DNA from 3 places in the Streptomyces sp. NBC_01429 genome. Region 3 is predicted to be linked to each of the others. Evidence: riboswitches for the same ligand, from Rfam matches in the RefSeq annotation. Region 3 holds a riboswitch; each other region holds the start of a gene.
What was found. A riboswitch is a leader RNA that binds a small molecule or an ion and turns the genes downstream of it on or off. The one in region 3 is predicted to bind cyclic di-AMP.
Positions count from the first base shown of each region.

Region 1: another riboswitch for cyclic di-AMP. It lies ahead of OG627_RS12505 (C40 family peptidase); the one in region 3 lies ahead of OG627_RS07295 (M23 family metallopeptidase).
Region 2: another riboswitch for cyclic di-AMP. It lies ahead of OG627_RS04280 (M23 family metallopeptidase); the one in region 3 lies ahead of OG627_RS07295 (M23 family metallopeptidase).

Region 1 covers NZ_CP109599.1:2,949,439-2,959,251, forward strand. The annotation lists gene OG627_RS12495 (M23 family metallopeptidase) at 1-771, shown strand, start outside; gene OG627_RS12500 (ATP-dependent DNA helicase) at 908-3,445, opposite strand; cyclic di-AMP (ydaO/yuaA leader) riboswitch at 3,751-3,926, shown strand; gene OG627_RS12505 (C40 family peptidase) at 3,925-5,226, shown strand; gene OG627_RS12510 (hypothetical protein) at 5,270-5,623, opposite strand; gene OG627_RS12515 (C40 family peptidase) at 5,857-6,915, shown strand; gene OG627_RS12520 (hypothetical protein) at 7,099-7,479, shown strand; gene OG627_RS12525 (glycoside hydrolase family 2 TIM barrel-domain containing protein) at 7,503-9,813, opposite strand, start outside.
Region 2 covers NZ_CP109599.1:987,370-997,182, reverse strand. The annotation lists gene dxs (1-deoxy-D-xylulose-5-phosphate synthase) at 1-1,383, shown strand, start outside; gene OG627_RS04300 (aspartate aminotransferase family protein) at 1,380-2,774, shown strand; gene OG627_RS04295 (helix-turn-helix domain-containing protein) at 2,850-3,473, shown strand; gene OG627_RS04290 (DUF6126 family protein) at 3,641-3,760, shown strand; gene OG627_RS04285 (tyrosine-protein phosphatase) at 3,776-4,600, opposite strand; cyclic di-AMP (ydaO/yuaA leader) riboswitch at 5,050-5,212, shown strand; gene OG627_RS04280 (M23 family metallopeptidase) at 5,215-6,252, shown strand; gene OG627_RS04275 (SGNH/GDSL hydrolase family protein) at 6,438-7,262, shown strand; gene OG627_RS04270 (STM4011 family radical SAM protein) at 7,288-8,172, opposite strand; gene OG627_RS04265 (STM4012 family radical SAM protein) at 8,180-9,550, opposite strand; gene OG627_RS04260 (STM4013/SEN3800 family hydrolase) at 9,547-9,813, opposite strand, start outside.
Region 3 covers NZ_CP109599.1:1,772,992-1,782,804, forward strand. The annotation lists gene OG627_RS07275 (bifunctional acetate--CoA ligase family protein/GNAT family N-acetyltransferase) at 1-2,093, opposite strand, end outside; gene OG627_RS07280 (HPr family phosphocarrier protein) at 2,246-2,527, shown strand; gene OG627_RS07285 (S8 family peptidase) at 2,914-4,134, shown strand; gene OG627_RS07290 (GntR family transcriptional regulator) at 4,276-4,965, opposite strand; gene OG627_RS07295 (M23 family metallopeptidase) at 5,134-5,919, opposite strand; cyclic di-AMP (ydaO/yuaA leader) riboswitch at 5,932-6,106, opposite strand; gene OG627_RS07300 (M16 family metallopeptidase) at 6,314-7,696, opposite strand; gene OG627_RS07305 (M16 family metallopeptidase) at 7,714-9,075, opposite strand; gene OG627_RS07310 (DNA gyrase/topoisomerase IV subunit A) at 9,285-9,813, shown strand, end outside.

The sequences.
Region 1 (9,813 bases), 1.2 Mb from region 3:
AGCGGAAGCGGTGGCCGAGGCCGCCGCCGCACCCCCGCCAAGCGCTCCGCACTCCTCACGATCGCCGTCCCGTCCGCCTGTGTGATGGGCGTCGCCGGTGTCGCGGCGGCCTCGGTCAGCGGCCTCAGCGGCGGCGAGGACAGCAAGGACGACAAGGCCACCACGGCCTCCGCGGCCGACACCGCCAGTCAGAAGCCCGCGGCCGCCGCCGCGGCCAACAAGAAGCTGGACACCCAGCTCGCCACCCTCAGCGCGGGAGCCCGCGACTTCGGCGACCGCGCCAGCCGTACGCAGGAGCGCATCGACCTCCAGGCCCGCCAGGAGGCGGACCGCAAGAAGCGCGAGGCGGAGGCGGCCCGCAAGGAAGCGGAACGCCCCAAGTTCGTGCTTCCCGTCTCGCAGCACGGGCTCAGCGCCTACTACGGCCAGGCCGGCGTCAACTGGATGTCCGTGCACACCGGAATCGACTTCCCGGTCTCGTACGGGACGCCGGTGATGGCCGCGACGGACGGCACCGTACGCACGCAGTACAACAGCGCCTACGGCAACATGGCCATCGTGACCTCGCCCGACGGCACCGAGACCTGGTACTGCCATCTCAGCAGCACCAAGATCCGGTCCGGCTCGGTCAAGGCCGGTGACGTGATCGCCTACTCGGGAAGCTCGGGCAACTCCACCGGACCGCACCTGCACTTCGAGGTACGGCCCGGCGGCGGCTCCGCGATCGACCCGCTGCCGTGGCTGCGCAGCCACGGCGTCGACCCGACCTGACGGGAACCCGGCCCGACGGGAGCGACGGCCGCCGCCGTTCCCGTCCGCTATCCGCCGCACCCATATACGTACGATCGGACCGAGGCCCCCTCTCAGGAGCGGGCCCCGGTCCGTTCTCGGCCGCGCGCGCCCGCGCCTACAGCTTCTCGACCGGCGCGTACCGCAGCAGCAGCCGCTTGGGCTTGGTGTCCCCGAAGTCGACCGTCACCTGCGCGTCCGCGCCCGTACCCGTCACCGCCATCACCGTGCCGAGGCCGAACTGGTCGTGTGTGACGCGGTCCCCGATGGCCAGGGAGATCACCGGCTTGTCGGTCGCACGCCGGGTGGCGAACCCCGTGGGACCGCCGGAGCGAGACCGCGCGGCGGCCGAGGACGACAGCGAGGACGTGATCCCGGACACCGGGCCCGCCGGGATCTGCGCGCCGGTCCGCTTCCACTCCAGATGCTCGCCCGGAATCTCCTCCAGGAACCGCGACGGCGGGTTGTAAGCGGGCTGCCCCCAGGCGCTGCGCATCGACGACCGCGTCAGATAGAGCCGTTCACGGGCGCGCGTGATGCCGACGTACGCGAGCCGCCGCTCCTCCTCCAGCTCCTTCGTCTGGCCCAGGGAACGCATGTGCGGGAAGACGCCGTCCTCCATGCCCGACAGGAACACCACCGGGAACTCCAGGCCCTTGGCGGTGTGCAGCGTCATCAGCGTGATGACCCCGGAGCCGTCCTCGTCCTCGTCGGGGATCTGGTCGGAGTCGGCCACGAGGGCCACCTTCTCCAGGAACTCGGCGAGAGTGGGAGGCCCGGCGGGCACGACGGCGGCGCCGTCGCCCTCGGTCTGTCCCTCTCCCCCGTCCTGTCCTTCGTCGTCCTGCCCCTCGTTCCGTCCCGCCGCCTGGCCGCGCTCCTGCTCGAACTCCAGCGCCACCGCCGCCAGTTCCTGGAGGTTCTCGATCCGCGTCTCGTCCTGCGGGTCCGTCGACGCCTGAAGCTCCGCCAGATAGCCGGTCCGTTCGAACACGGCCTCCAGGACCGTCGCGGGGCCCGCTCCCGACTCCACGATCGTGCGCAGGTCCTCCATCAGCGTGTTGAAGCGCTTGACGGCGTTGGCGGAGCGCGCCGCCATCCCGTACGCCTCGTCCACGCGCCGCAGCGCCTGCGGGAAGGTGATCTTCTCCCGGAGGGCGAGGGCGTCGATCATCGCCTCCGCGCGGTCCCCGATGCCGCGCTTGGGCACGTTGAGGATCCTGCGCAGCGGTACGTTGTCCTCCGGATTGGCCAGCACCCGCAGGTAGGCCAGGACGTCGCGGACCTCCTTGCGCTCGTAGAAGCGCACGCCGCCGACGACCTTGTACGGCAGGCCGACCCGGATGAAGATCTCCTCGAAGACACGCGACTGCGCGTTCGTCCGGTAGAAGACCGCTACGTCGCCCGCCCTGGCCTCGCCCGAGTCCGTCAGCCGGTCGATCTCGTCCGCGACGAACTGCGCCTCGTCGTGCTCCGTGTCCGCGACATAGCCGGTGATCCGGGCGCCGGCTCCGGCGTTCGTCCACAGGTTCTTCGGGCGGCGGCTCTCGTTGCGCTCGATGACCGCGTTGGCGGCGCTGAGGATCGTCTGCGTGGAGCGGTAGTTCTGCTCCAGGAGGATCGTGGTCGCGTCGGGGTAGTCCTCCTCGAACTGGAGGATGTTGCGGATCGTGGCGCCCCGGAAGGCGTAGATCGACTGGTCGGCGTCCCCGACCACGCACAGCTCGGCCGGGTGGTGTCCCTCGCCCGAGGGGCCCACCAGCTCGCGTACGAGCGTGTACTGCGCGTGGTTGGTGTCCTGGTACTCGTCCACCAGGACATGCCGGAAGCGCAGCCGGTAGTGCTCGGCGACGTCGGGGAACGCCTGGAGCAGATGGACGGTGGTCATGATGATGTCGTCGAAGTCCAGGGCGTTGGCCTCGCGCAGCCGCCCCTGGTACATCCGGTACGCCTCGGCGAGCATCTTCTCGAAGCCGTCGGCCGCCTGACCGGCGAAGGTCTCCTCGTCGATCAGCTCGTTCTTCAGGTTCGAGATCTTGGCGCTGAAGGACTTGGGCGGGTAGCGCTTGGGGTCGAGGTCCAGATCGCGGCAGACCAGGGCCATCAGGCGCTTGGAGTCGGCCGCGTCGTAGATCGAGAAGGACGAGGTGAAGCCGAGCCTCTTCGACTCCCGGCGCAGGATCCGCACGCAGGCGCTGTGGAAGGTCATGACCCACATGGCGTTGGCGCGCGGGCCGACGAGTTGCCCGACGCGCTCCTTCATCTCACCGGCGGCCTTGTTGGTGAAGGTGATCGCCAGTATCTGCCCGGGGTGGACGCTGCGGGTCCCCAGCAGATGCGCGATCCGGTGGGTCAGCACGCGCGTCTTGCCGGATCCGGCCCCGGCCACGATGAGCAGGGGCGATCCGGTGTGCACGACGGCGGCGCGCTGCTCGTCGTTCAGCCCGTCGAGCAGCGCGGCGGGATCGACGACCGAGCGCGGGGCGCCGTCGCGGTGGTACGGGTCCCGTGTCGGCGGCGCGTCGAACGCGCCCCCGAAGAGGTCGTCGGGCACCTGCTCCGGGGCGTGGTCGTCCGGCTCCTCGGGCGGCGGCGGGTGCCCGTCACCGGAGGGCTGGAGGTCCGCCAGGAAACTGTCGTCAAAGAGGCTGCTCATCGCCTTCCGAGTCTAGGCCGCCGCACTGACAGTCCGCGCCCGCCTCCCGAAGTCTCCGCGCCCGTGTGAGTTGCGCGACCCCGCCGAGCGGTGGACTCCGCACCCCCGCCGCACCTACGATCAAGCGATCAAGGAATTACCGAGCGTGACGCTATACCCTCCCTTGGCCCGCCTCGCACCTCACTCCCGCAAATGGTCACGAAAATGTTTCGGGCATATCGACCATCCACCTTCACATCAGCAGCACAATTTGGCTAGCGTGCTCGATCAGGCAGCCCGTATCCCCCAGGCGACCCACGCCAAGCGGGCGGCCCGCGCCGAATTCGGCCTTCCCGCAGGGAAGTTCGAAACCGGGGACCCACTCTGCACCACCGGGGTGAATCGGGCCGTACGCTTCCCCGTACGCACAAGGCCCGTAGGGCAGCCTTCCGTTCCGCCCGAACCCGACAGCTAACCCGGTAGGCGGTCCACGGAAGGAGATGCCGACCTTGGCGTCGCATCGCAAGTCGCGCACCCGTAGCGGCGTAGGCACCAACTCCCCTGCCGTCGGGGTCACCACGGCCGCCATCGCCTCGGTCACGCTGCTGTCGACGCAGGGCGCGGCCGCCGCGCCCGCCGAGCCGAACCCCTCGGTCGAAGAGGTACAGAAGAAGGTCGACGACCTGTACCGCCAGGCCGGGAGCGCGACGCAGCAGTACAACAAGGCGAAGACGGCCACGGCGAAGCAGAAGAGCACGGTCGACCGGGTACGCGACAACGTCGCCAAGAGCGCCGACAAGCTGAACGAGGCCCGCCGCACGCTCGGTTCGTACGCCGCCACGCAGTACCGCGAGGGCACCGTCGCGCCGACCGCCGCCCTGATCTTCGCGGACAGCCCGCAGTCGTTCCTGGAGCAGAAAGAGGTGACGGACCGGCTGGCCGAGCGCCGGCAGGGCGCCGTCGCGGACTTCCAGTCCCAGCAGGCCGACCTGGCGCGGCAGCGCGAGCGGGCCACCGAGAGCCTGGAGTCGCTCGCCGACTCGCAGACCTCGCTGCGCACCAGCAAGGAGACCGTCCAGAAGAAGCTGGCCGAGGCGCGCACGCTGCTGACAAGGCTGACCTCCGAGGAGCGGGCCCGGCTGGCCGCCCTGGAGCGCAAGAAGGAGGACGAGGCGCGGCGCGAGGCCGAGGCCAAGTCCAAGGCGGCTGCCCACGCCGCGGCGCGGGCAGCCGAGCGCGAGCGGCAGGAGCGCCAGGAACGGCGCGAGCGGCAGGAGCAGCCCTCCGCCGCCGGGCCCGAGTCCCCGGCCGCCACGGGCGCGGGTACGACGGGCACGGGTACGACGGGCACGGACGCCGGCGCCGGTACGGCAGGCGCTACGGGCAGCACCGCGGGCGGCGCCGCGGGAGGCGCCGCGGGAGGCACGCCCTCCTCGGCGGGCAGCGCGTACGCCACCAAGGCCGCGAAGGTGCTCGCCTTCGCCCGCGCGCAGATCGGCAAGCCGTACGTCTGGGGCGCCTCGGGCCCCAGCTCGTACGACTGCTCGGGGCTGACGCAGGCCGCGTGGAAGGTGGCCGGCGTGGAGCTGCCGCGCACCACCTGGGACCAGGCGAACACCGGCACCCGCGTCGCGACCGACGGCCTTCTCCCTGGCGATCTGGTCTTTTTCTACGACGACGTCAGCCACGTGGGCATCTACATCGGCGACGGCATGATGATCCACGCTCCCAAGCCGGGCGCGAACGTCCGCGAGGAATCGATCTACTACATGCCGATCCACGGCAGCGTCCGCCCGGCCTGACCGGCCGCTCCCGCGAGGACCTGGCCGACGGAACGCGCGTGGGTCAGGTCCAGAGCGTCGCGATGAGGATGTTGGCCACGGTCAGCCCGCCCACCGCGCCGAACAGCGGCTTCGGGGCGGTCTCCTCGTCGCGCTTCACATAGACGATGCCGAGGATCACGATCAGGACGGCCATCTTGACGCCGATCTTGATGTTGTTCAGCGTGTGGCCGTCGGCCTGGTTGAGGCCCACCAGCGCCATCCCGGTGATCAGCATCGTCAGCGCGCCGTGCAGCATCGCCGGGCTGAACCGGGCCGTTCCCGCGCTCATCGACTTCATCTGGGTGAGGAAGCCGCCGAGCAGCGAGGCTATGCCGATGATGTGCAGGGCGACAAAGAGATTGATCAGTACGTCCATGATTCGGAGCCTAGTGGCGCCCATATCAGCACTCTTCGGTAAGGCACCCCTCAGTCGCGATTCCGGTCACAGCACGGCCGCAGAGTGACGTAACCCCCGTAGCGTCCCGATCGCAAAGCGCTCGGGATTGGTCGGCTCCGGGCAATACCGTCCTGCCGAGGCCGGATCGTGATCTGGAGCCTTAGCGTCCTTCTCCAGAGACAGCAGACGGACAGAAGGACGTGGACGCCCCCGTGGCTGCGCACCGCAAACGTAAACAGCGCCCGCTCTCCGGCCAGGCCGGCCGGACGGCCGCCACTCTCGCGCTCGCCGGAGCCGCGACCGCCACCACCGCGGTCGCCCCCTCCCCCGCGCACGCCGAGCCCCGGCTGACGGCCGCGCAGGTCAAGGCCAAGGTGGACCGGCTGTACGAGCAGGCGGAGAGCGCCACCGAGCGGTACAACGGCGCGAAGGTGAAGGCGGACGACGCCCGTGCCTCGCTCACCCTGCTGCGCGACGAGGCCGCCCGCAGGGCGGAGGGGCTCAACACCTCGCGCGACGCGCTCGGTTCGATCGCCGCCGCGCAGTACCGCTCCGGCGGCCTCGATCCCGCCGTACAGCTCGGTCTCAGCTCCAAGCCCGAGGAATTCCTCGAAGGCGCGGCGCTGGCCGAACGGACCGGCGCCCGGCAGGCCGCGATGATCGCGTCGATCCGCCGGGAACTCGGGCAGATCGCCGGGCTGCGCGCGCGGGCCGACAGCCGGGTGGCGGATCTCAGGGCCCGTCAGTCCGAACTGGCCCGGCACAAGTCCGACGTCCGGGCCAAGCTGGACTCGGCCCAGCGGCTGCTGGACCGGCTCACCACCGCGCAGCGCGCCCGGTACGACCAGCGGAACGCTCCGGATTCCGACGGGCAGCAGGGGCAGGGCCGGGGGCAGCGGGCGGGCGCCGTGCCCGCGCCGAACTCCCGCGCCTCGGCGGCCGTCTCCTTCGCCTACGGGGCCATCGGCAAGCCGTACGTGTGGGGCGCCACCGGGCCCGGTTCCTTCGACTGCTCGGGGCTGACCCAGGCCGCCTGGCGCTCGGCCGGGGTCTCGCTGCCGCGCACCACGTACACCCAGATCAACGCGGGCCGGCGGGTGGGCCGCGATCAGCTCGCCCCGGGTGACCTGGTCTTCTTCTTCTCCGGTGTCAGCCATGTCGGGATCTATGTCGGCGGCGGGCAGATGATCCACGCCCCGCGCCCCGGCTCGGCGGTCCGGCTCGCGCCGATCGACCAGATGCCCTTCGCGGGCGCCGCGCGCCCTGCCTAGGGGCGTGTTGCGAAAGTAGCGCCGTCCAGGGGGCCACCCGGGCCCCGGGCTCGCCCACCCGGGCCCCCGGCCCGCCCCGCTTGGGTCCCGCCGGGGTGCCCCGTGCCCTCCGCTGATCCACGATGAGCAGCGGAACAGTACGGAGCGGTACGGAACCGAGGGGGCGGGCGAAAGAGGGAAGCTGTGAGACGTGCCACCGCGGTCCGCGCGACCGGGCTCCTCGTGGGCTCGCTCTTCGTCCTGGCACCCGTCGGCGTCACCCCCCGGGGCTGCGGCGACCTCTCCGGCGGCCGGCTCTGCGTCGAGGGCCCGATCGGCGGCACGGGCGCCTTCACCACGCGTTACACCCGGCACCCGGGCCGGTCCGAGGTCGCCGTACGGCTCGGTTATCAGCGCAAGGACAGCCGGATCACCGCGTTTCCCGGCTGGTTCGGCACGCGGACGACCCGGCACGGCCACGCGGAGCTGTCCGGCGTGATCGACACCGAGCCGGGTGAGTGCGTCCGTGGCGTGCTGGAGGACCGCGGGGGCCGGCTGTACGTCACCCGGTGGCACTGCTCGTAGCGTCCGGGTGACGTACTGCCGTGTCACCCGGTGGCACTGCTCCTGGCGTCCGGCACCTGGATCGTGGTGACGCGTTGCGCGCCCTGGGCGGTCCCCGGGTGCGCGCTGGTCAGCTCCAGCCTGATCCGGGAGCCGGTGACCCGGTCGAAGGTGATGACCGTCGGCTCGTCGGAGGCGGTGGCCCAGTCGACGCTCTGGTGCCGTACGGCGGCGTACCGGTCCCCGTCCCAGTAGGAGACGGTGATCGAGGCGGGCAGGGTGTGCCGCGCGCCGACGGTGAAGGAGACCTCGACCGAGCCGAAGGTGCGGGGGCCGGGCCAGGCCACGGATATCCAGTCGGCCGGGCGGGCGCCGCTGAAGGCGGGCAGCAGCGCGGTGGCCGGCTTGGCGAAGGCGTTCGACCAGCCGGTGTCCGGGGAGCCGTCGAGCATGGCGGCGGGCAGAGTGTCCGGCGCCCCGGAGTAGCTCGCGTCGGCCGTCGGACCGCCCGGCGCTGCCGGCCCGGGGTCGGGTGCGAAGGTCCGGGGCGGGGTCGTCGACGCGTCGCGTACGGCCGTGGCGCGCACCGTGGTCGTGGCGGTGCGCAGCCCGTCCGCGCGGGCGGTGAGCGTGAGCGTACCGGCGGTGGTACCGGCGCGGACCACGGCGAGGGCCTTGCCGTGGAAGGCGGTCCGGGTGGATGCCTGGTAGCGCTCGGCGCTCTCCTGGCGCCCGTTGTCCAGGCCGGCCAGCGAGCCGCCGGTGGCCGTGAAGGCGATGCGGTGGCCGGCGTCGGGCACCACCACGCCGTGGTCGTCGATGACCTCGGCGGTGACGAAGCAGAGCGCGCGGCCGTCCGCGTCGACCCGGGTGCGGTCCGGGGTGAGCCGTACGGTGTACGGCCGCCCGGCGGTGCGCAGCACGTCGGTCGCCACCGTACGGCCTGCGCGCCGGGCGACGGCCTTGAGCACGCCCGGCGCGAAGGGGACGCGCCAGCTGAGGTGCAGTTTGCCCGCGCTGCCGTTGGGGCTGGTGTAACTGCCGGGGTACGGGCCCGAGGTGACGGTCCTGTCGTCGCCGGTGGCCTCCGTGGTCTCGCGGTAGGTCCGGCCGTCGGTGGTCCTCTTGATGTCGAAGCTCCGCACGCCCAGGGACGTGCCGTTGAGGAACAGCTCCACCGTGTCCGCGTTGGAGTAGGCCCAGACCTCGACGTTCTCGCCGCGCCGGTGGCCGGTCCAGTCCATGGGCAGCAGGTGGACCATGGGCAGCTCGCTCCACTGGCTCCGGAACAGGTAGTACATGTCCTTGGGGAAGCCGGCCGTGTCCATCGCGCCGAAGAACGACGCCTTCACGGGAAACACGTCGTACGGGGTGGGCTCGCCGATGTAGTCGATGCCGGTCCAGAGGAACTGTCCGGCGAAGAAGCGGCGGTCCCGGTCCTTCTTCAGCCCGTACTCGCCGCTCATCGTCCAGGGGGCGAGGTTGTTGTCGTAACTGGAGGTCGCGCGTCTGCCGGGGGTGTGGTTCTCGCCGGTGTTGAGGTGTTCGGGCTCCTGGTAGGTGGAGCGGGTGGAGGTCTGGGAGGAGGATTCGGACTCGAAGAGGAACAGGTGCGGGTAGCGCGCGTGCAGGGCGTCGACCGAGGCGGCCGTGTTGTAGTTCAGGCCGAGTCCGTCGAGTTCGGCGAGCATGAGGTCCGCCGGTGAGCCCACGGCGGGCAGGGAGCGGTACTTGTCCGAGCCGATCACGACGGGCCGGGTGTCGTCGAGGGCGCGGACGCCGTCGATGAGGCGCCGGGCCGTGGCCGGGCCGGTGGCGCCGGTGGAGTCGGGGATCTCGTTGCCGATGGACCACATGACGACGGCGGGCGAATTGCGGGCGGCGCGCACCATCTCGGCGATGTCGGCGTCGCTGTGGGCGTCGAAGAAGCGGGCGTAGTCGTAGCTGGTCTTGCGGGTCTGCCAGCAGTCGAACGCCTCGACCATCATGATGACGCCGAGCCGCTCGCAGGCCCGGATCAGCTCGGGGGAGGGCGGGTTGTGCGAGGAGCGGTACGCGTTGACGCCCATGGACTTCATGAGGGTGAGCTGGCGGACGATGGCGTCCTCGTGGGTGGCGGAGCCCAGCGCGCCCAGGTCGTGGTGGAGGTTGACGCCGCGGACCTTGGTGTGTTCGCCGTTGAGGGAGAGTCCGGTCTCGGAGCCGATGGTGACGTAGCGGAAGCCGAAGGTGGTGCGGTACGTGTCGAGCGTGGCGCCGCCGGACCGTAACTCGGTGTCCAGGGTGTACAGCCGCGGGGTGTCGAAGGACCACAGCAGGGGCCGGGCGACGGTCATCTCCAGATCCGCGGTGGCC
Region 2 (9,813 bases), 790 kb from region 3:
CTGATCATCGTCGTCAACGACAACGAACGGTCCTACGGGCCGACGATCGGCGGCCTCGCCAACCACCTCGCCACCCTCCGTACCACCGACGGCTACGAGGACGTCCTCGCCTGGGGCAAGGACCTCCTCCAGCGCACCCCCGTCGTGGGCCGGCCGCTCTACGAGTCGCTGCACGGCGCCAAGAAGGGCTTCAAGGACGCCTTCGCCCCGCAGGGCATGTTCGAGGACCTGGGCCTCAAATACGTCGGACCGATCGACGGACACGATGTCGCCGCCGTGGAATCCGCCCTCCTGCGGGCGAAACGCTTCCACGGACCCGTACTGGTGCACTGCCTGACCGAGAAGGGCCGCGGCTACGCGCCGGCCCTGGAGGACGAGGCGGACCGCTTCCACACCGTGGGCGCGATGGACCCGCTCACCTGCGAGCCCCTGACCCCGCCGGCCGGCCCGTCCTGGACCTCCGTGTTCGGGGACGAGATCGCCGAGATCGGCGCCGAGCGGCCGGACGTCGTGGCGATCACGGCGGCCATGCTCCACCCCGTCGGGCTGACGAAGTTCGCCGAACGCTTCCCCGACCGGGTCTGGGACGTCGGGATCGCCGAGCAGCACGCGGCGGTCTCCGCCGCCGGCCTCGCCACCGGCGGCCTCCATCCGGTCGTCGCCGTCTACGCGACCTTCCTCAACCGCGCCTTCGACCAGGTGCTGATGGACGTCGCCCTGCACCGCTGCGGCGTCACGTTCGTCCTCGACCGGGCCGGGGTCACCGGCACCGACGGCGCCTCGCACAACGGCATGTGGGACATGTCGATCCTCCAGTGCGTGCCCGGCCTGCGGATCGCCGCCCCGCGCGACGCCGCCCAGCTGCGGGCCCAGCTGCGCGAGGCCGTCGACGTGGACGACGCGCCGACGGTCGTACGGTTCGCCAAGGAATCGGCCGGCCGGCCGATCGAGGCCGTCGGACGGCTGGGCGGAATGGACGTGCTGCGCCGGGCGGAGGACGCCGAGGTGCTGCTCGTCTCGGTGGGCGCCCTCGCCCCCGTCTGTCTCGCGGCGGCCGAGCTGCTCGCCGAGCGCGGCGTCGGCTGCACCGTCGTGGACCCGCGCTGGGTCAAGCCCGTGGACGAACAGCTCGCGCCGCTGGCCGCCGGGCACCGGCTGGTCGCCGTGGTGGAGGACAACAGCCGCAGCGGCGGCGTGGGTTCGGCCGTGGGCCAGTCGCTGCGCGACGCCGGTGTGGACGTACCGCTGCGGACCTTCGGCATCCCCGAACAGTTCCTCGCCCACGGCAAGCGCGCCGAGGTACTCGCCGACATCGGGCTCACCCCGGTGGAGATCGCGGGACGGATCAGCGCGGCCCTAGGCCCCAAGGAGAACAAGGAATGACGACCGAGCCCAAGGGCTTCGACCTGCAAAGACTCCTCGCCGAGCGCGGCGCCGAGCGCTATGAGCTGCACACCAGGCATCTCAACCACCAGCTCCCGCGCATGCTGCACACCATCGGCTTCGACCGGGTCTACGAGCGGGCCGAGGGCGCCTACTTCTGGGACGAGGACGGCAACGACTACCTGGACATGCTGGCCGGCTTCGGCGTGATGGGCCTGGGCCGGCACCATCCCGTCGTACGCAAGGCCCTCCACGACGTCCTCGACGCCTCGCTCGCCGACCTCACCCGCTTCGACTGCCAGCCGCTGCCCGGCCTCCTCGCCGAAGAACTCCTCACCCACAGCCCCCATCTGGACCGGGTGTTCTTCGGCAACAGCGGCACGGAAGCCGTGGAGACGGCCCTCAAGTTCGCCCGGTACGCCACCGGCAGGCCCAGGATCCTCTACTGCGCCCACGCCTTCCACGGACTGACCACCGGCTCGCTGTCGGTCAACGGCGAGGACGGCTTCCGCGACGGATTCGCGCCACTGCTGCCCGACACGGCGATTCCCATGGGCGATCTCGACGCGCTGGAAAGGGAGTTGAAGCGGGGCGACGTCGCCGGATTCGTGGTCGAGCCGATCCAGGGCAAAGGCGTGCACGCGGCGCCGCCCGGCTTTCTGCGCGCCGCCCAGGAGCTGCTGCACCGCCACAAGGCACTGCTCATCGTGGACGAGGTGCAGACCGGTCTCGGCAGGACCGGCGACTTCTACGCGTACCAGCACGAGGAGGGCGTCGAGCCGGACCTCGTCTGCGTGGCGAAGGCGCTCTCCGGCGGCTATGTGCCGGTCGGCGCGACCCTCGGCAAGGACTGGATCTTCAGACGCGTCTACTCCTCGATGGACCGGGTCCTGGTCCACTCGGCCAGCTTCGGCTCGAACGCCCAGGCCATGGCGGCGGGGCTGGCCGTCCTCGCCGTGATGGAGGACGAGGGGACCGTGGCGAACGCGCGCGTCACCGGTGATCTGCTCAGGACCCGGCTGGCCGCGCTCGTCGACCGCTACGAGCTGCTGCACGAGGTACGCGGCCGGGGTCTGATGATCGGCATCGAGTTCGGCCGTCCCGACTCGATCAGGCTGCGCGGCCGGTGGACCATGCTCCAGGCCGCCCGCAAGGGACTCTTCGCGCAGATGGTGGTCGTACCGCTGCTCCAGAAGCACCGGATCCTCACCCAGGTCTCCGGCGACCATCTGGAAGTGATCAAGCTGATTCCGCCGCTGACCATCGGGGAACGGGAGGTCGACCGCTTCGTGGACGCCTTCACGGCCGTGATGGACGACGCCCACGGCGGCGGCGGGCTCATGTGGGATTTCGGGAAGACACTGGTGAAGCAGGCGGTCGCCAACAGGTAGCCGCCGACCGACGCGACGTTTTGCCTCTGAGGCAAGGGATTTGCCTCAGAGGAAAGATGCTGGCGCAATGGAGGTATGAGCACACCTCCCGCCGGAGAGCCGCCCGACGACCCCACCGACCAGCTGCCCGACGTCGCACCCCGCCTGCGCGAGCTGCGCCGGGGCCGACGGCTCACCCTGGAGGCGGCGGCCCGGCGGGCGGGGCTCTCGCCCGCCCATCTGTCCCGGCTGGAGACGGGGCGCCGCCAGCCTTCGCTGCCCATGCTGCTCGGGCTGGCCCGTATCTACGGTACGACCGTCTCCGAACTCCTCGGGGAGCTGCCGTCGGAACGCGATCCCATAGTCCGGGCCGCCCGGATGGAGCCCGTGGCGGCCGACGGCTGGACGTACCACCAGGCCGGAGCGCCCGGCAGAGCCATGCAGCCGCTGCGGCTCCAGGTGCCGTACGGGGTGCAGGGCGACCTCGTCCGCGTACACCCGGGGGAGGAGTGGCTCTACGTCCTCGACGGGCCGCTGCGGCTGAGCCTCGGGGATGCCGCGCATGTGCTCGGCCCCGGGGACAGCGCGCACTTCGACTCGCTCACCCCGCACCGGATCGCCGCGGCCGGTCCCGGGGGGACCGAGCTGCTCTTCGTCCACACCCTGCTGCAGAGCCCCGCCGCCGAGCTGTGCTTCGGCGGCGAGGTTCATCGCCGCTGACCTGCCGAGAGAGGTCCGCCACCATGCCGGAGACAGAGAAGACCGTGCCCACCACCGAAGCCGCCGGACCCGCCGAGCCCGCGGAACCCGCCGAACCGGAGGCGGCGCCGGACACCGTGCCGGACCGAGCGCCGGACCGAGCGCCGGACCGGGTGCCCGATCGGGTGATGGACGAGGAGAAGACGTTCCCCATGGGGCTGGTCATCCGGCTCTTCGCCTATCTGGTGGCGGGCCATGTCCTCGCCTTCTTCCTCTATCTGCTCTTCACCCTGGGAGCCAAGGGGTAGCGGGCCGGGGCGCCGTCAGCCGTTGCCGCCGCCTTCTTCGAGGAGCCGGTCGCGCAGCCGCTCGCGCGTCTCGGGGGCGAGCCCGAGCCCCTCGGTCAGATAGCGCTCGGTGGTTCCCCAGGTCTTCTCGATGCTCTCGAACGCGGCGGCGAGGTACTCGGCGCGGGCGTCGAAGAGCGGACCGAGCAGCTCCATCACCTCCGGGGAGGTCCCGGCCGGGGAGCTGTCGCTGCGGCGCACCCGGTAGCGGCGGTGCGGATCGTTGGACATCAGGTAGTCGGCCTCGATCGCGTCGGGCTCGACCCCGACCGCCAGCAGGGTCACCGCGATGGAGAGCCCGGCGCGGTCCTTGCCCGCAGCGCAGTGCATGAGCGCGGGGACGGCTTCCTCGGCGAGCGCGTGCAGCACCCGGCTGTGCTCGGCGGTGCGCTCCGTGATGATCGTCCGGTACGAGCCGATCATCCGGGCCGCGGCTTTCCCCTCGGCGAGCAGCGAGCGCAACTGGTCGAGATCGCCGTCCCGGACCATCCGCCAGAACTCCGCGCCGTCGGCCGGGTCGGAGAGCGGGATGTTCACGTGGCGCACACCGGGCAGCTCGACATCCGAGCCGTCCAGCCTCAGATCGGCGGAGTTGCGGAAGTCGAACACCGTGTGCAGCCCGAGGCCGGCGAGGTACGCCGCGTCGGCGGCGGTGGCGTGGGCGAGGTGGCCGCTGCGGAAGAGGACGCCGCCGCGCACCCGCCTGCCGTCCGTGGTCGGCAGGCCGCCCACGTCGCGGAAGTTGCGCACAGCGGACAGCTGGGGTTCTGCCGACGGGACTTGCGGAAGCTGCTGCGTCACGGCGTGCTCCTCCGTGTCTGCCGCCGGCGCGGCTCGCCGACGAAGTCGACTCCTGACCCTACGACATCCGTTCGGGAGTGATCGGAGGTATCGGGTCCGGCGGGACAGGATTCAGATGCCCACCAATCGGACATCGCACGAGGTCGAATATCGCCCTAATAGGGATCTATCCGTATTGCGATGTTATGTATAACCTGCCCTGTTAGCAGGGGAGATGAGAGGTCGCGGGTGAGCAGGATCATATCCGTGACGTTGCGTGGTGACGGTGGGAAGGGGGAGCGCCACCTCGTAAGGGAACCGAAGATCCGTAGTCCACGCAGGGTGACGGGTGGTGCTCGGTGATATTCGAGTGACGGGCCGTGGCTCAAAACAGCCGCTTGTTCCGGCCGTCCGACTCGCTTACGTTCACCCTCAATCCGGACGGAACGCCGAATCCTGCCGCCGACCGGACCACACATCCACCCATCCACGTGTGGCAGGAGCGGGGGACCCAGGTAGTACGCCGATCCGGACACTCCGGAGCGGCTAGGGGTGAAGTCGCGCACCACGCGCGACCGGGCAGCTCCAGCCCGAACCCGACAGCTCACCTCGTAGGCGCCGGAGAGGAACGCACCATGCCCGCCAAGGGTAAGCACCGCCGCCCCAAGGCCAATCCGTTCTCGCGCGGATTCATCGTCGCCGGTACGGGGAGCGCCGCCATCGCGCTGCCGCTCATCGGCGCCACCGGTGCGCACGCGGCCCAGCAGGGCGCCGCACCCGCCGCCGCGCCGCAGGCGGCCCCCGCCACGACGCACACCGCGCCGAGCCTGCCGCTCGCCGCGCAGCAGTCCGCCGTGACCCGGACGACCGCGACGCAGACCGCCGCGCAGGCGACCGCGACGACGAAGAAGACCAAGGTCTACTCCGTGGTCTCCGGCGACTATCTGTCCAAGATCGCGGCGGAGCAGCGGGTACGGGGCGGCTGGCAGCAGCTGTACGAGGACAACCGCCAGGCCATAGGCGGCGACCCCGGGCTGATCCACCCCGGTCTGAAGCTGAGCATCGGCGCGCGGGCGGCCTCGGCGCCGTCCACCACGTCGAGCGGCGCGGCCGAGGCGCCGGCGAAGTCCTCCGGCACCGGCTCCACGGCGCCCAAGTCCTCGGCGCCGAAGTCCACCGCGCCCAAGTCGTCCGGCACCGGCTCCAGCGCTTCCGCGGGCACGTCCACCGGCACCTCCGCCTCCAACACGGCCACGCAGACCACCGGGGCCGGCTTCACCAAGCCCGTCGACGCGTCGATCGGCACCTCCTACCGCGCGGCGGGCGGCAGCTGGTCCAGCGGCTACCACACGGGCGTGGACTTCATCGCCTCGTCGGGCTCCACGGTCAAGGCGATCGGCGCGGGCACCGTCGTGTCGGCCGGATGGGGCGGCTCGTACGGCAACCAGGTCGTCATCCGGCACAGCGACGGCAAGTACTCGCAGTACGCCCACCTGTCGGCCCTGTCCGTCTCCGTCGGCCAGAGCCTCTCCGCCGGGCAGCAGATCGGCCTCTCCGGCGCTACCGGCAACGTCACGGGACCGCACCTGCACTTCGAGGTCCGCACCGGCCCCGACTACGGCTCGGACATCGACCCGATCGCCTACCTCCGCTCGCAGGGCGTCACCGTCTGACCCGTCCGTCCCGACGGCATCCGCCACCCGGCCCGTCACGGCCGTCGCCCGGTACCTCGTACCGGGCGGCGGCCGTTTCCGGCTATTCCCGGTTGGGGGAAACTTGACCGATGGTGTTTCTCACCCCTGGTCAACCCCTCCTTACGGTCGCGTAGGTCACATCCCCGGGTGAAGGATGTCTCGCTGTGGCAAACGATTCGAGAACAAGAAGAAATGATGTGTTCGGGTCGTACGCGGCGATCGGCGACAGTTTCACGGAAGGCGTCGGCGACCCGGGACCCGACGGTCTGTTCGTCGGCTGGGCGGACCGGCTCGCGGTCCTCCTCGCCGACCAACTCCCGCACACCGGTACGACGGTGGACACCGCGCACGGGGACTTCCGCTACGCCAACCTCGCCGTACGCGGCCGACTCCTCGACCAGGTCGTCGAGGAGCAGATTCCCCGGGCGAGGGCTCTCGCCCCGGACCTGGTGACCTTCTGCGCGGGCGGCAACGACATCATCCGTCCCGGCACCGACCCCGACGAGGTGGCCGAACGCTTCGAGCGGGCCGTCGCCGACCTCACCGAAGCCGTCGGCACCGTCGTGCTGGCCACCGGCTTCGACACCCGTGGCGTCCCCGTACTGCGCCATCTGCGCGGCAAGATCGCCACGTTCAACCTCCACACCCGGTCCATCGCCGACCGTTACGGCTGCTCCGTGCTGGACCTCTGGTCCCTCAAGTCGGTCCAGGACAGGCGGGCCTGGGACGGCGACCGGCTGCATCTGTCGCCCGAGGGGCACACCCGGGTCGCGCTGCGCGCCGCCCAGGTGCTCGGGGTCGACGTCCCCGCTGACCCGGACCAGGCATGGCCCCCGCTGCCCCCGCGCGGCACCCTGGAGGAGCGGCGCGACGACATCCACTGGGCGCGCGAGTATCTGGTCCCCTGGATCGGACGCAGGCTGCGCGGCGAGTCCTCCGGCGACCACGTGGAGGCGAAACGGCCCGATCTTCTGCCCCTCGAACACTGAGGCGACGGGAGCCCGGTGGCCCCCGTCACGTCGAGCCGGTCGGGGACAGGGATATGGCGGGAGTGGGGGCGGGGGCGGGGACGCGCTCCAGCACTCCGCCGGCGAAGACGTCGTACAGCGGCAGCGTCTCCAGGTGCACATAGCCGATGTGGCAGTCGCACACCGCCAGCGGGCACTCCCGCGGCGCCAGCGCCCGCCGGTACGAGCCGTCGTACAGATTGCCCAGCTCGGCGGGGACGAAGTGGCAGCGCCGCACCGTGCCCGCGCCGTCCACCGAGATCACCGACTCGCCCGTCCGGCAGGGCAGACCGGCCGAGCGGTGCGGATGGCGGCTGTACGGGAAGAGCGGATCGAGGTCCGTCCAGCGGGCGGCCTCCTCGTCCGTGTACGTGTGCCCCTCGGCCGCGTTGATCCAGAGATAGACGTGCGCGGGCAGCTCGGCGCGCAGCCTGCGGGCGGGCTCCAGATGCTCGTCGAGGCCGACGACCCCCACGCTGAACCGGATGCCCAGACGCGCCAGTTCACGGGCCTTCGTGAGGAACCGGTCGTACGGCGTCTGCCCCGGGTGGTACGTGCACCACAGCGCGAGCTTCTCGGGGTCGGCGTCCGCCAGCCAGTCGGTGCGGCAGCTCAGATTCGTCTGGATCGCCACCCGGCGCAGGTGCGGCAGGTGCGACAACTCGGTGAGCGTCCGCCGGTACCAGGACCGGACCAGGCCCTCGCCCCAGGGGGTGAACAGCACCGACAGCCGGTCGTCGGTGGGCCGTGAGGCCCAGGCGGCGAACCGCTCCAGGGCGGCCCGGTCGGCGCGCAGCTGACCGGGGCTGTCGCGCCGCTTCGCGAACGGGCAGTAGGGGCAGTCGTAGTCGCAGGAGGCGAGCGGGCCGCGGTAGAGGATCGTCAGGTCCACAGGGATCTCACTTCGGCAGATACGCGGCCATCGCGGCCCGCACGGCGGGGGAGAAGAGGGCCGGGCCCAGCGCGTCCGAGTGCGCGAGCCCCTCGGGCGAGAGCCGCAGCAGGCCGGGGTCCGCGCCCTCGTCCAGCCAGCCGAGCGCGGCGAACCGGTCCAGCTCGGCCGGGAAGTCCTCGGCCGGCGCCGAGCCGAACCGCTCCCGGTACTCCGCCACCTCCAGGCCCCGCGACTGGAGCAGCGACTGGAGCAGATGACGGCGGCGGGCCTCGTCGCCGTCGACGCGGCGCCCCACCTCGGCGCGGGAGAAGTCCTCCGTCGCGGTGTACGTGTCGATGATGGCCCGGATCTCGCGCATGTCGACGGCGTAGTCGAAGGAGTAGTGGAGCGCGGAGGTGTACGAACGGGCCCCGCAGCCCAGCCCGATCATGCCGTCCGTCTGGCACGCGTAGTCGTCCGCGCCCTGCGCGGGCGAGCCGGGGCGGCGGAACATCCGCATGGACACCTGCTCGTAGCCGTGGCCGAGCAGATGATCGCGCCCCTGCCGGTAGAGCCGCAGCCGCTGGGCGTCCCAGGCGGCGTCCCCGCCCGCGCCGAGCCTGCCGAGGCCGGTGAGCGGCCGGACGTACAGGGGGTAGAGGTACAGCTCCTCCGGCTGCCAGGCCAGCGCGGCGTCCAGGGAGTGGCGCCAACTGGCCTCGGTCTGGCCGTCGATGCCATAGATCAGATCGATGTTGAGGACGGGGATCCGCGCGTCGCGGATGCGGCCGAGCGCGGCCTCGGCCTCGGCGCGGCGCTGCGGCCGCACGGCGGCCTTCGCCTCCGCCCCGACGAAGGTCTGGACGCCGATGCTCAGCCGGGTGGCGCCCCGGTCGGCGAGCACGGCCAGCCGGTCGGCGGTGGCCGTGGCGGGGGAGGTCTCGACGGAGAGCGGGACGGCGCGCAGATCGGCGCCCATGCGTTTCTCCGCGATGTCACAGAGCCGCTCCAGCTCCCCGGCGGTGAGGAAGGTGGGTGTACCGCCGCCGAAGGCCGCGGCGGCGAACCGCGGGGCACCGGGGCCGTCGGGGCCGTCGAGCGCGTCGCGCACGGCGGTCGCCTGGCGGTCCAGGGCATCGAGATAGCGCGTCGTCAGCTCGTCGGGGGCGCCGATCCGGGTGAAGAGGTTGCAGAAGCCGCAGCGGACCTCGCAGAACGGTATGTGCAGATAGAGCGAGAGGGCGTCCTTGCGCTCCCCGGCCCACAGCTCGCGCAGCGCGGGGCGGTCGGCCAGCGGGCGGTAGGCCGTCTTGTGCGGATAGGCGTAGACGTAGCTCTCGTACGGGCGCGGCACGGCGTGGCTCCCGTACGGGAGCGGTACGGCGGGTGTGGTCATCGGGCTCCACCTGGCTCCAGGAAGAAATGGGCGTACGGCACGGTCCACACGGACTCGTGGCCCAGCCGGTGACCGGTCCAGCCCTCGTCCCCGTAGGCGGTGCCATGGTCCGAGCAGACGATGGCGAAGCAGCGGCGGCGGCTGCTCGCGGCGGCGAAGAGGCGGCCGATGTGCCGGTCGACGTACTCCAGCGCGGCGGCGTGCGTGGCCCGGGAGTCACCGGCCTCCCGGGTGGCGCCCGGCAGATGGAACCAGTTGGGCTG
Region 3 (9,813 bases):
GCCTCGTCGAGGAACTCCGGCACCTTGCCCGGCTCGGCCGCCTGCCGCCGCCACTGCGCGTATCCGACGGCCTCGGCGAGGGCTCTGACGGCCCGCTCGGCGGCGGGGTACGCGGGAACGCGGCCGGTGGCGGGGGCGCTGTCCTCGGTCTTCTCCTCTTCGTCTTCCGCTTCCTCCGCGCGAGCGGCCCGGTCCTCCGTCGCTTTCTCCTCCCCTTCCGCTTCCGCGCGCGCGGCCCGCGGCGGCGCCGACAGTGCCTCGGCCAGGCCGCCGATCTCCAGGTGCACCACGGCGACCGGCTTCGCCGGGGCGCCGGCCGCCGCCTCGCGCAGGGCTGCGGCGAGGGCCTCGCCGTCCGCGGGGGTCGTGGCGCCGGTCTCCCCGACATGGGGGATGGCCGTGACGACCACCGCGTCGCACGCCCGGTCGTGGAGCGCCTCGGCCAGGGCCGTGCGGAAGTCGGCGGGGGTCGCGGCAGTGGTCAGGTCGCGGGGCGGCAGGGGGCGCAGGCCCTCCGTGAGGCAGGCGTCGTAGGTGAGGAGGCCGAGGGACTCGGAGTTGCCGAGGATGGCGACGCGCGGCCCGGCCGGAGGCGGCTGGTAGGCGAGCAGGAGGCCCGCGTCGACCATCTCGGTGACCGTGTCCACCCGGATCACGCCCGCCTGCCGGAGCAGCGCCGAGACCGTGGCGTCCGGGATACGGGTGGCCGGGACCGCGTGGCCCGGCGGCTCGCTGCCGCTGTGGCGGGCGCCCTTGACGACGACGACCGGCTTGACGGCCGCCGTGCGCCGGGCCAGCCGGGTGAACTTGCGCGGATTGCCGATGGATTCGAGGTAGAGCAGGGCGACATCGGTGTCCGGGTCCTCGTACCAGTACTGGAGGATGTCGTTGCCCGAGACGTCCGCGCGGTTGCCCGCGGAGATGAACGAGGACAGCCCCGCGCCGCGCCGGTGCAATCCGGCGAGCAGGGCGATGCCGATCGCGCCCGACTGGGTGAACAGCCCGATCCGGCCGCGGTCGGGCGGCCGGGGCGCGAGGGAGGCGTTGAGCCGGACGGCGGCTGCCGTGTTGATGATCCCGAACGCGTTGGGGCCGATGATGCGCATCCCGTACGAGCGGGCCCTGCGCACCAGTTCGCGCTGGCGGGCCCGGCCCTCGGCGCCGCTCTCCGCGTAACCGGCGGAGATGACCACCACTCCCCTGACTCCGTGCCGCCCGCAGTCGTCGACCGCCTCCGGTACCCGCTCGGCGGGGACGGCGACGATCGCGAGGTCGACGGGTTCGCCGATCGCGGCGACCGAGCGGAAGGCGGGGACCCCGTCGATCTCGTGCCGGTCCTCGGGGAATGCCCGGTTGACCGCGTACACGCTGCCCGTGAAGCCCGCGCCGGTCAGGTTGCCGAGCACGGTGCGGCCGACCCCGCCCGGCGCGCGGCCGGTGCCGACGACGGCGACGGATCCGGGGGTGAGCAGGCGCTGCACGGAGCGCGCCTCCGCCCGCTGCTCCCGGCCACGCTGGACGGCCAGGGACTCGGCGGTGGGTTCGAGGTCGAGGGTCAGCCGTACGGAGCCGTCCTCGAAGCTGCGCTTCTGGGTGTAGCCGGCGTCCCGGAACACCTTGATCATCTTGCCGTTGGCGGGCAGCACCTCGGCCGCGAAGCGCCGGATGCCGCGTTCGCGGGCGACCGCCGCGATGTGTTCCAGCAGGGCGGAGGCGACCCCGCGTCCCTGGTGCGCGTCCTGCACGAGGAACGCGACCTCCGCCTCGTCGGCCGGCGCGGAGGCGGGCATGCCGCGCGCGTCGATGCGGTCGTACCGTACGGTCGCGATGAACTCGTCGCCCGCCGTCACCGCGAGCCCCACCCGGTCCACGTAGTCGTGGTGGGTGAAGCGGTGCACGTCCTTGTCGGAGAGGCGCGGGTAGGGGGCGAAGAAGCGGTAGTACTTCGACTCGTCGGAGACCTGCTCGTAGAAGCTGACCAGCCGCCCCGCGTCACCGGTGGTGATCGGCCTGATCCGGGCGGTGCCTCCGTCGCGCAGCACCACGTCCGCTTCCCAGTGGGCGGGGTACGCGTGGTCCGGCGGCGGCTCCATGAACCGATCCTACGGCGACCGGCCGCCGGAGCGCGGCCCCCGGAGGCCGTTCGGGACGGCTCGGGCGGGGTCGAGGAAAGCGCACCCCTTCGCACATGAGAGTCTGGATCAGACACCGTTTTTACGACTTTTTAGACTTGAAGGGCAACACCATGGCTGAGCGCCGCGTCAATGTCGGCTGGGCCGAGGGCCTGCACGCCCGTCCCGCTTCCATCTTCGTCCGCGCCGCCACGGCCGCCGGCGTGCCCGTGACGATCGCGAAGGCCGAGGGCAACCCGGTCAACGCCGCTTCGATGCTCGCGGTGCTCGGTCTGGGCGCGCAGGGCGGCGAGGAGATCGTGCTCACCTCCGAGGCCGAGGGCGCCGAGGCGGCTCTCGACCGGCTGGCGAAGCTGGTCGCCGAGGGGCTCGACGAGCTGCCCGAGACGGTCTGAGACCTCCGGGGTCCCAACCCGCCCACCACCACCGCTCCCGTATCCGCCCTGTCCGGGCGAGTACGGGAGCGGTGTCGTTCGTGCGGCCTCCGCCCGACGCGCGGCCTCCGCCCGACCTGACGCCCGCTTCGCCCCTGTGACGGCGATTCCTCCGGGCCTCCGCGCGCCCTGCCGGCGCTGATATGCGCAGGATCCATTTCTTCTTCATGACAGGGATATGACAAGACGCCAACTCTCTTGTTCTACACGGGTAGTTGCTGCAATCTTTAACCCGCCGGTAGGTGGAAAATTCACCTCCGGTTTACATCTGCGAACACGTGCACTTCCCCCATCGGCGCGCACCCCACCTTGCCGCGCGCCAATTCACCGAGGAGGAACCCCTCGCGATGACAGTGATACGTGACAACAGCCTCTCCAGCCGGCGCAGATTCGCGACCGCGATCGCCGCGGCAGCCGCTGTCGCCCTGCTCGGCACCGGCGCGGCGCTCCCCGCCCACGCCGCACCCGCCGAAGGCAAGATCCTCCACGCCGGGTCCCCCACCGCGGTCGAGGGCAGCTACATCGTCACGCTCAAGGAAGCGGCCGGCTTCTCCGCGGCCTCGGCGACGGGCAAGGGTCTCGTCTCCGAGTACGGCGGCAAGGTCGCCCGCACGTTCGACGGCGCGCTCAACGGCTACGCGGCGAAGCTCAGCGAGACGCAGGCCAAGCGTCTCGCCGCCGACCCGGCCGTCGCGCTCGTCGAGCAGGACCAGAAGGTCCAGGTCGACGCCACCCAGACCAGCGCCCCCTGGGGCCTGGACCGGATCGACCAGGCCGCCCTGCCGCTGAACGGCACGTACACCTACCCGGACACGGCGGGCTCCGGGGTGACCGCGTACGTCATCGACACCGGCGTCCGCATCACGCACACGCAGATCAGCGGCCGGGCCTCGTACGGCTACAACGCGATCACCGGCTCCACCTCGGCCAACGACGACCAGGGCCACGGCACCCACGTCGCCACCACGATCGCGGGCTCCACCTACGGCGTGGCCAAGTCGGCCAAGGTCGTGGCGGTCAAGGTGCTCGACAGCAGCGGTTCGGGCACCACCGCCGGGGTGATCGCGGGCATCAACTGGGTCACCAACAACGCCGTCAAGCCGGCCGTCGCCAACCTGTCCCTCGGCGGCGGCGCCAGCACCACGCTCGACACGGCGGTCTCCAACTCCATCGCCTCCGGTGTGACCTACGCGGTCGCGGCGGGCAACGACGGCGCCCTGGCGTCCTCGTACTCCCCGGCCCGGGTCGCCACCGCCATCACCGTGGGCGCCACCACCAGCACGGACGCCAAGGCCAGCTACTCCAACTACGGCTCGGCCGTGAACATCTTCGCGCCCGGCTCGTCCATCGTCGCGGGCTACAACACCAGCGACACGGCCACCGCCACGCTCTCCGGCACCTCCATGGCCACCCCGCACGTGGCGGGCGCGGCAGCGGTCTACCTGGCGGGCCACACCAGCGCCACCCCGGCCGCGGTGCTCAGCGCCCTGACCGGCGGGGCCACCTCCGGCGCGCTCTCCAGCGTCGGTACGGGCTCGCCCAACCTGCTGCTGCGGCTCATCTCGTAACGGCGGGACGTTTCATAACAGCGTGACAGCGTGACCGAGCCGTGGTCCACGGAATTCAGTGGACCACGGCTCCCTTTTATTCACGCGGGCAGCAAAGAAAGATCCCCCGCCCAATTCATGTCTTTGTATACGGCGTGATTGTTAATGCGGAGCGCTCGCGATGTTTACGGCATGTTGCGAAGCCCTCACCTTTTCCCGGCCGCGCTCCGGACGGCGCAGCCGGTGCGCCGCGGTGGTCCGCTCGGCGTGCAGCGCCGTGAGGGCCCGCGCCCGCTCGGCGTCGCCGCGCGCCACCGCGTCCACGATCGCGCCGTGCTCGGCCCAGGACTCCACGGGGTGGGCGGGCTGCTCGACCAGGTACATCCAGGCGATCTTGTGCCGCAGCTGGGTGAGCAGCGCGGTGAGCGCCGGGCTGCCGGATGCCTGGGCGAGCGTCTCGTGGAACCAGGCACCGAGGGAGCGCAGGTCCTCGCCCTGGCCGCGCCTGGCCCGCTCCTGCCCCAGTCTGACCAGGCCGCGCAGGACCTTGAGGTGGGCCTCCGTACGGCGCTGGGCGGCCCGTGCGGCGCCGAGCGGCTCCAGCAGCAGCCGCACCTCCAGGAGGTCCGCCGCCTCCTGCTCCGTGGGCTCGGCCACACACGCGCCGACATGGCGGCGGGTGGTCACGAAGCCCTCCGACTCCAGCGTGCGAAGGGCCTCACGCACCGGGACGCGGGAGACGCCGTAGCGCCGCGCCAGGTGTTCCTCGGTGAGTCTGCCGCCCCGCTCGAACAGGCCGGAGACGATGTCGTCGCGAATGGCCGTGCATACCGAGTGCGCGGGAATGCGCATGTCCGAACCTCCGCCTTAATCCGCGCGAAACGCAGCCGATTGACGCCTGTTCCGTGACTCTATTGCAATCAACGCGAATTTCCGAAGGGTGCCCGAAATCCATGGATATCTTTTGGCCAACGGAGGCGGATCGGGACGGTGCGGCCGGGCGGGGCCCGGCGCGCGTCGTCAGACGGTGACGCCGTGCGCCCGCAGATACGCGGCGGGGTCCATGTCGGTGCCGTACTCCTGGCCGGTCCTCGCCTCGAAGTGCAGATGCGGTCCGGTGGCGTTGCCGGTGGCGCCCGAGAGCCCGATCCGCTGTCCGGCGGCGACGCTCTGTCCGACGGAGACGGCGATGGACGAGAGGTGGCCGTACTGGGTGTAGGTGCCGTCGCTCATCCGCAGCACGATGTTGTTGCCGTACGAGCCGCCCCAGCCGGCCTCGACCACGGTGGCCGCGCCGACGGCGACGACCGAAGTGCCCGTGGCGGCGCGGAAGTCGACGCCCGAGTGGCTGCCGGAGGACCACAGCGAGCCGCCGGTGCGGTACCCGGTGGTGATGTACGAGCCCGCGACGGGGAGCTGGAAGGTGTTGAGGCGCTCGCGTTCCGCGGCGCGCGCCGCGCGCTGCCGCTCGGCGCGGATCTCCTTGGCGCGGGCGTCCGCCATGCGCCTGGCCTCCGCCTTCGCGACGGCCTCGGCCTTGATCCTGGCGACCCGGTCGGCGGCGTGGCGCTGGGCGTCCGCCTGGTCGTCGATCACGCCGGGGAGGGAGTCGCCGAGGGCGATGGCGTGGGCCAGACCGGTCTGCGATGCGGCCTCGACGCGCGCGTCGGCGGCGAGCGCCGGGGAGGCGGCGAGGGTTCCGATGACCCCTGTCGCGGTGAGTGTCGCGGCGCCCGCGGCGCTCGCGCCCCTGCGGCTCCTACCGTTGCGGGCACGGTGCTTCCCGGTGGCACGGGTGAACGCCATGAAGTGGCTGGTCCTTTCCTTCCCTCTCGCCTACCGGGTCAGCTGACGGGTTCGGAGCAGGAAGGTCTCCTACGGGCCCCTCCACGCGGGCAGAGCCCCGCGAAGGCGGTCCGATTCACCCCAGGGACACGAGTGGGTCCCCGGCTCCCCAGGCTCGCGCCTGACGGGGACTCGGCGATGGCTGTCCGATGCCACGGGTGCGGCGCAACGGGCGAACAGCCGGACCGACGCTAAGCGGCTCATCTTTCAATCGCCAAACAGATAGGCAGTTTTGTCGCATACACCACAGAACAGACTGCGCCTTTCACTGAGGAAGCGGACATAGTCCGGGAAGTTGACATAAAAGGGGGAACCCCGGCGACCGAGGTCGCCGGGGTTCCCGAAAAGGGCCGGATCAGCCGGTGACAACCGTCACTTCGCCGATGCCGAGAGCCTCGACAGGCTCCTTGATCTGCGCGGCGTCCCCGACCAGCACGGTGACGAGCCGGTCCACCGGGAAGGCGTTGACGACCGCGGCCGTCGCCTCGACGGTGCCGGTGGTCGCCAGCCGCGCGTACAGCTGGGCCTGGAAGTCGTCCGGGAGGAACTGCTCGACCTGGTCGGCGAGCGTGGCGGCGACGGAGGCGGCCGTCTCGTACTTGAGCGGGGCCACCCCCACCAGGTTCTGCACGGCGACATCGCGCTCGGCGTCGGTGAGCCCCTCGGCCGCGAGCGTGCGCAGCACCTTCCAGAGGTCCTCCAGCGCGGGACCCGTCGAAGCGGTGTCGACGGAACCGCTGATGGCGAGCATCGCGGCGCCGGTCGCCCCGCCCGGCGCGTCGGGCGCCGAGGAGCGGATCACCTGGCCGTAGGCCCGTACACCGTAGGTGTAGCCCTTCTCCTCGCGCAGCACCCGGTCGAGCCGGGAGGTGAGCGTGCCGCCCAGGCAGTAGGTGCCCAGCACCTGGGCGGCCCAGACGCGGTCGTGCCGGTCGGCGCCGATGCGGCCGATCAGCAACTGGGTCTGGACGGCGCCGGGGCGGTCGACGATGACCACCCGGCCGGTGTCGTCCGCGGTGATGGGCGGGGCGGGCCGGGGCGCGGCGGTGTCGCCGGTCCAGTCGCCGAGGGTTTCGGCGAGGATCCCGTCCAGATCGACGCCGGTGAGGTCACCGACGATCACCGCGGTGGCCGTGGCGGGGCGTACGTGCGCCTCGTAGAAGGCGCGTACGCCCGCCGCGTCGATGCGCTCCACCGTCTCCTCGGTGCCCTGGCGCGGCCGCGACATGCGCAGGGAGGCCGGGAACAGCTCCTTGGAGAGCTGCTTGGCGGCGCGGCGCCCCGGGTTGGCGCTCTCGTGCGGGATCTCGTCCAGCCGGTTGCGGACGAGCCGCTCCACCTCGCTGTCCGAGAAGGCGGGGGCCCGCAGTGCCTCGGCGAGCAGGCCGAGCGCCTTGGGCAGCCGGGAGACGGGGACCTCCAGGGAGACCCGCACCCCGGGGTGGTCGGCGTACGAGTCGAGCGTGGCGCCGCAGCGCTCCAGCTCGGCGGCGAACTCCTCGGCGCTGTGCTTGTCGGTGCCCTCGGAGAGCGCCCGCGCCATGATCGTGGCGACGCCGTCGAGCCCGGCGGGCTCGGCGTCCAGCGGGGCGTCGAGGTTGATCTCGACGGCCACCACCTGCTGGCCGGGGCGGTCGCAGCGCAGGACCGTCAGCCCGTTGCCGAGCGTGGCGCGCCCGGGGGCGGGGAAGGCCCAGGGCCTGGCCTCGCCGGCCGTCGGCTGCGGATGGAAATCCATGGTCACGGCAGCGTCGGTCACTGGTCCGCCCCCTCCTGGTCGTCGGTCTCGTCCTGGTCGGCCGCTTCGGCGGTGTCCTCGGCGGTGAGCGGCTCGTACACCAGTACCGCCCTGTTGTCGGGGCGCAGCCGCGCGGCGGCCACGGCCCGGACCTCGGCCGCCGTGATGTCCAGCACCCGGTCGACGGCGGACAGGGCCAGCTGCGGATCGCCGAACAGGACCGCGAACCTGCACAGTTCGTCGGCGCGGCCGGCGACCGTGCCGAGCCGGTCCAGCCACTCGCGCTCCAACTGGGCCTGGGCGCGCTCCATCTCCTCGGCGGTCGGGCCCTCGGCGGCGAGCCGGGCCAGCTCCTCGTCGACCGCGGCCTCGATCTGCGGGACCTCGACGCCGCCGGACGTCTTCACGTCCAGCCAGCCGAGCGAGGGGGCACCCGCCAGCCGGAGCAGTCCGAAGCCCGCGGCGACCGCGGTCCGGTCGCGCCGTACCAGCCGGTTGTGGAGCCGCGAGGACTCCCCGCCGCCGAGCACGGTGAGCGCCAGGTCGGCGGCGTCGCACTCGCGGGTGCCGTCGTGCGGCAGCCGGTAGGCGGCCATCAGCGCGCGCGCCGGGACCTCCTCGTGGATCTCCTCCCGCAACTGCTCGCCGATGACGTCGGGCAGCGAGCCGTCGCGCGGCGGCCGCTTGCCGTCGTGGGACGGGATCGAGCCGAAGTACTTCTCGATCCAGGCGAGTGTCCGCTCGGGGTCGATGTCGCCGACGACCGACAGCACCGCGTTGTTCGGCGCGTAGTTGGTACGGAAGAACGCGCGGGCGTCGTCCAGCGTCGCCGCGTCCAGATCGGCCATGGAACCGATCGGGGTGTGGTGGTACGGGTGGCCCTCGGGGTACGAGAGTGCGGTCAGCCGTTCGAAGGCCGTACCGTATGGCACATTGTCGTACCGCTGGCGGCGCTCGTTCTTGACGACGTCCCGCTGGTTCTCCATGGACTCTTCGTCGAGCGCGGCGAGCAGCGAGCCCATCCGGTCGGCTTCCAGCCAGAGCGCCAGCTCCAGCTGGTGGGTCGGCATGGTCTCGAAATAGTTGGTGCGCTCGAAGCTGGTGGTGCCGTTGAGGGAGCCGCCGGCTCCCTGCACCAGCTCGAAGTGACCGTTCCCCGCCACCTGCGCCGAGCCCTGGAACATCAGGTGCTCGAAGAGGTGGGCGAGGCCCGTACGCCCCTTGACTTCGTGGCGCGAGCCGACGTCGTACCAGAGGCAGACCGCGGCGACCGGGGTCAGGTGGTCCTCGGAGAGCACCACGCGCAAGCCGTTGGCCAGGCGGTGCTCAGTCGCTGTCAGGCCGCCGGAACCGGCCTGCGCTGTGGCCGTGTGACCCATGGGCATGTACGTCCCTTCGATCGCGATATGGAGGAAGTCCTGCCACTGTATGCAAGCGTGCCGACACCTGGCGAAGTTCCCCTGTCGCACACCCCCGACACCCGGGCGAACGACGGGTCGACGTCGGCGTTGTCAGTGGCGCGGTCCACAATGGTCCGCGTCAGTTCCAGAAGTTGCCGTACAGAACCTGTGAAGGAGCCGCAGCCGCGATGGCCCGCCGCAGCACGAAGACCCCGCCGCCGGAGGACTTCGAGGAGAAGATTCTCGACATCGACGTGGTCGATGAAATGCAGGGCTCCTTCCTCGAATACGCCTACTCGGTGATCTACTCCCGGGCCCTGCCCGACGCCCGGGACGGTATGAAGCCGGTACACCGCCGCATCGTGTACCAGATGAACGAGATGGGCCTGCGCCCCGACCGGGGCTATGTGAAGTGCGCCCGCGTCGTCGGCGAGGTGATGGGCAAACTTCACCCGCACGGGGACGCGTCGATCTATGACGCCCTGGTCCGGATGGCACAGCCGTTCTCCATGCGACTGCCGCTCGTCGACGGCCATGGCAACTTCGGCTCGCTCGGCAATGACGACCCGCCGGCCGCGATGCGGTACACCGAGTGCCGGATGGCTGACGCCACGTCACTGATGACCGAGTCGATCGATGAAGACACCGTCGATTTCCAGCCGAATTACGACGGCCAGGAGCGGGAACCGGTCACGCTTCCCGCCGCCTATCCCAACC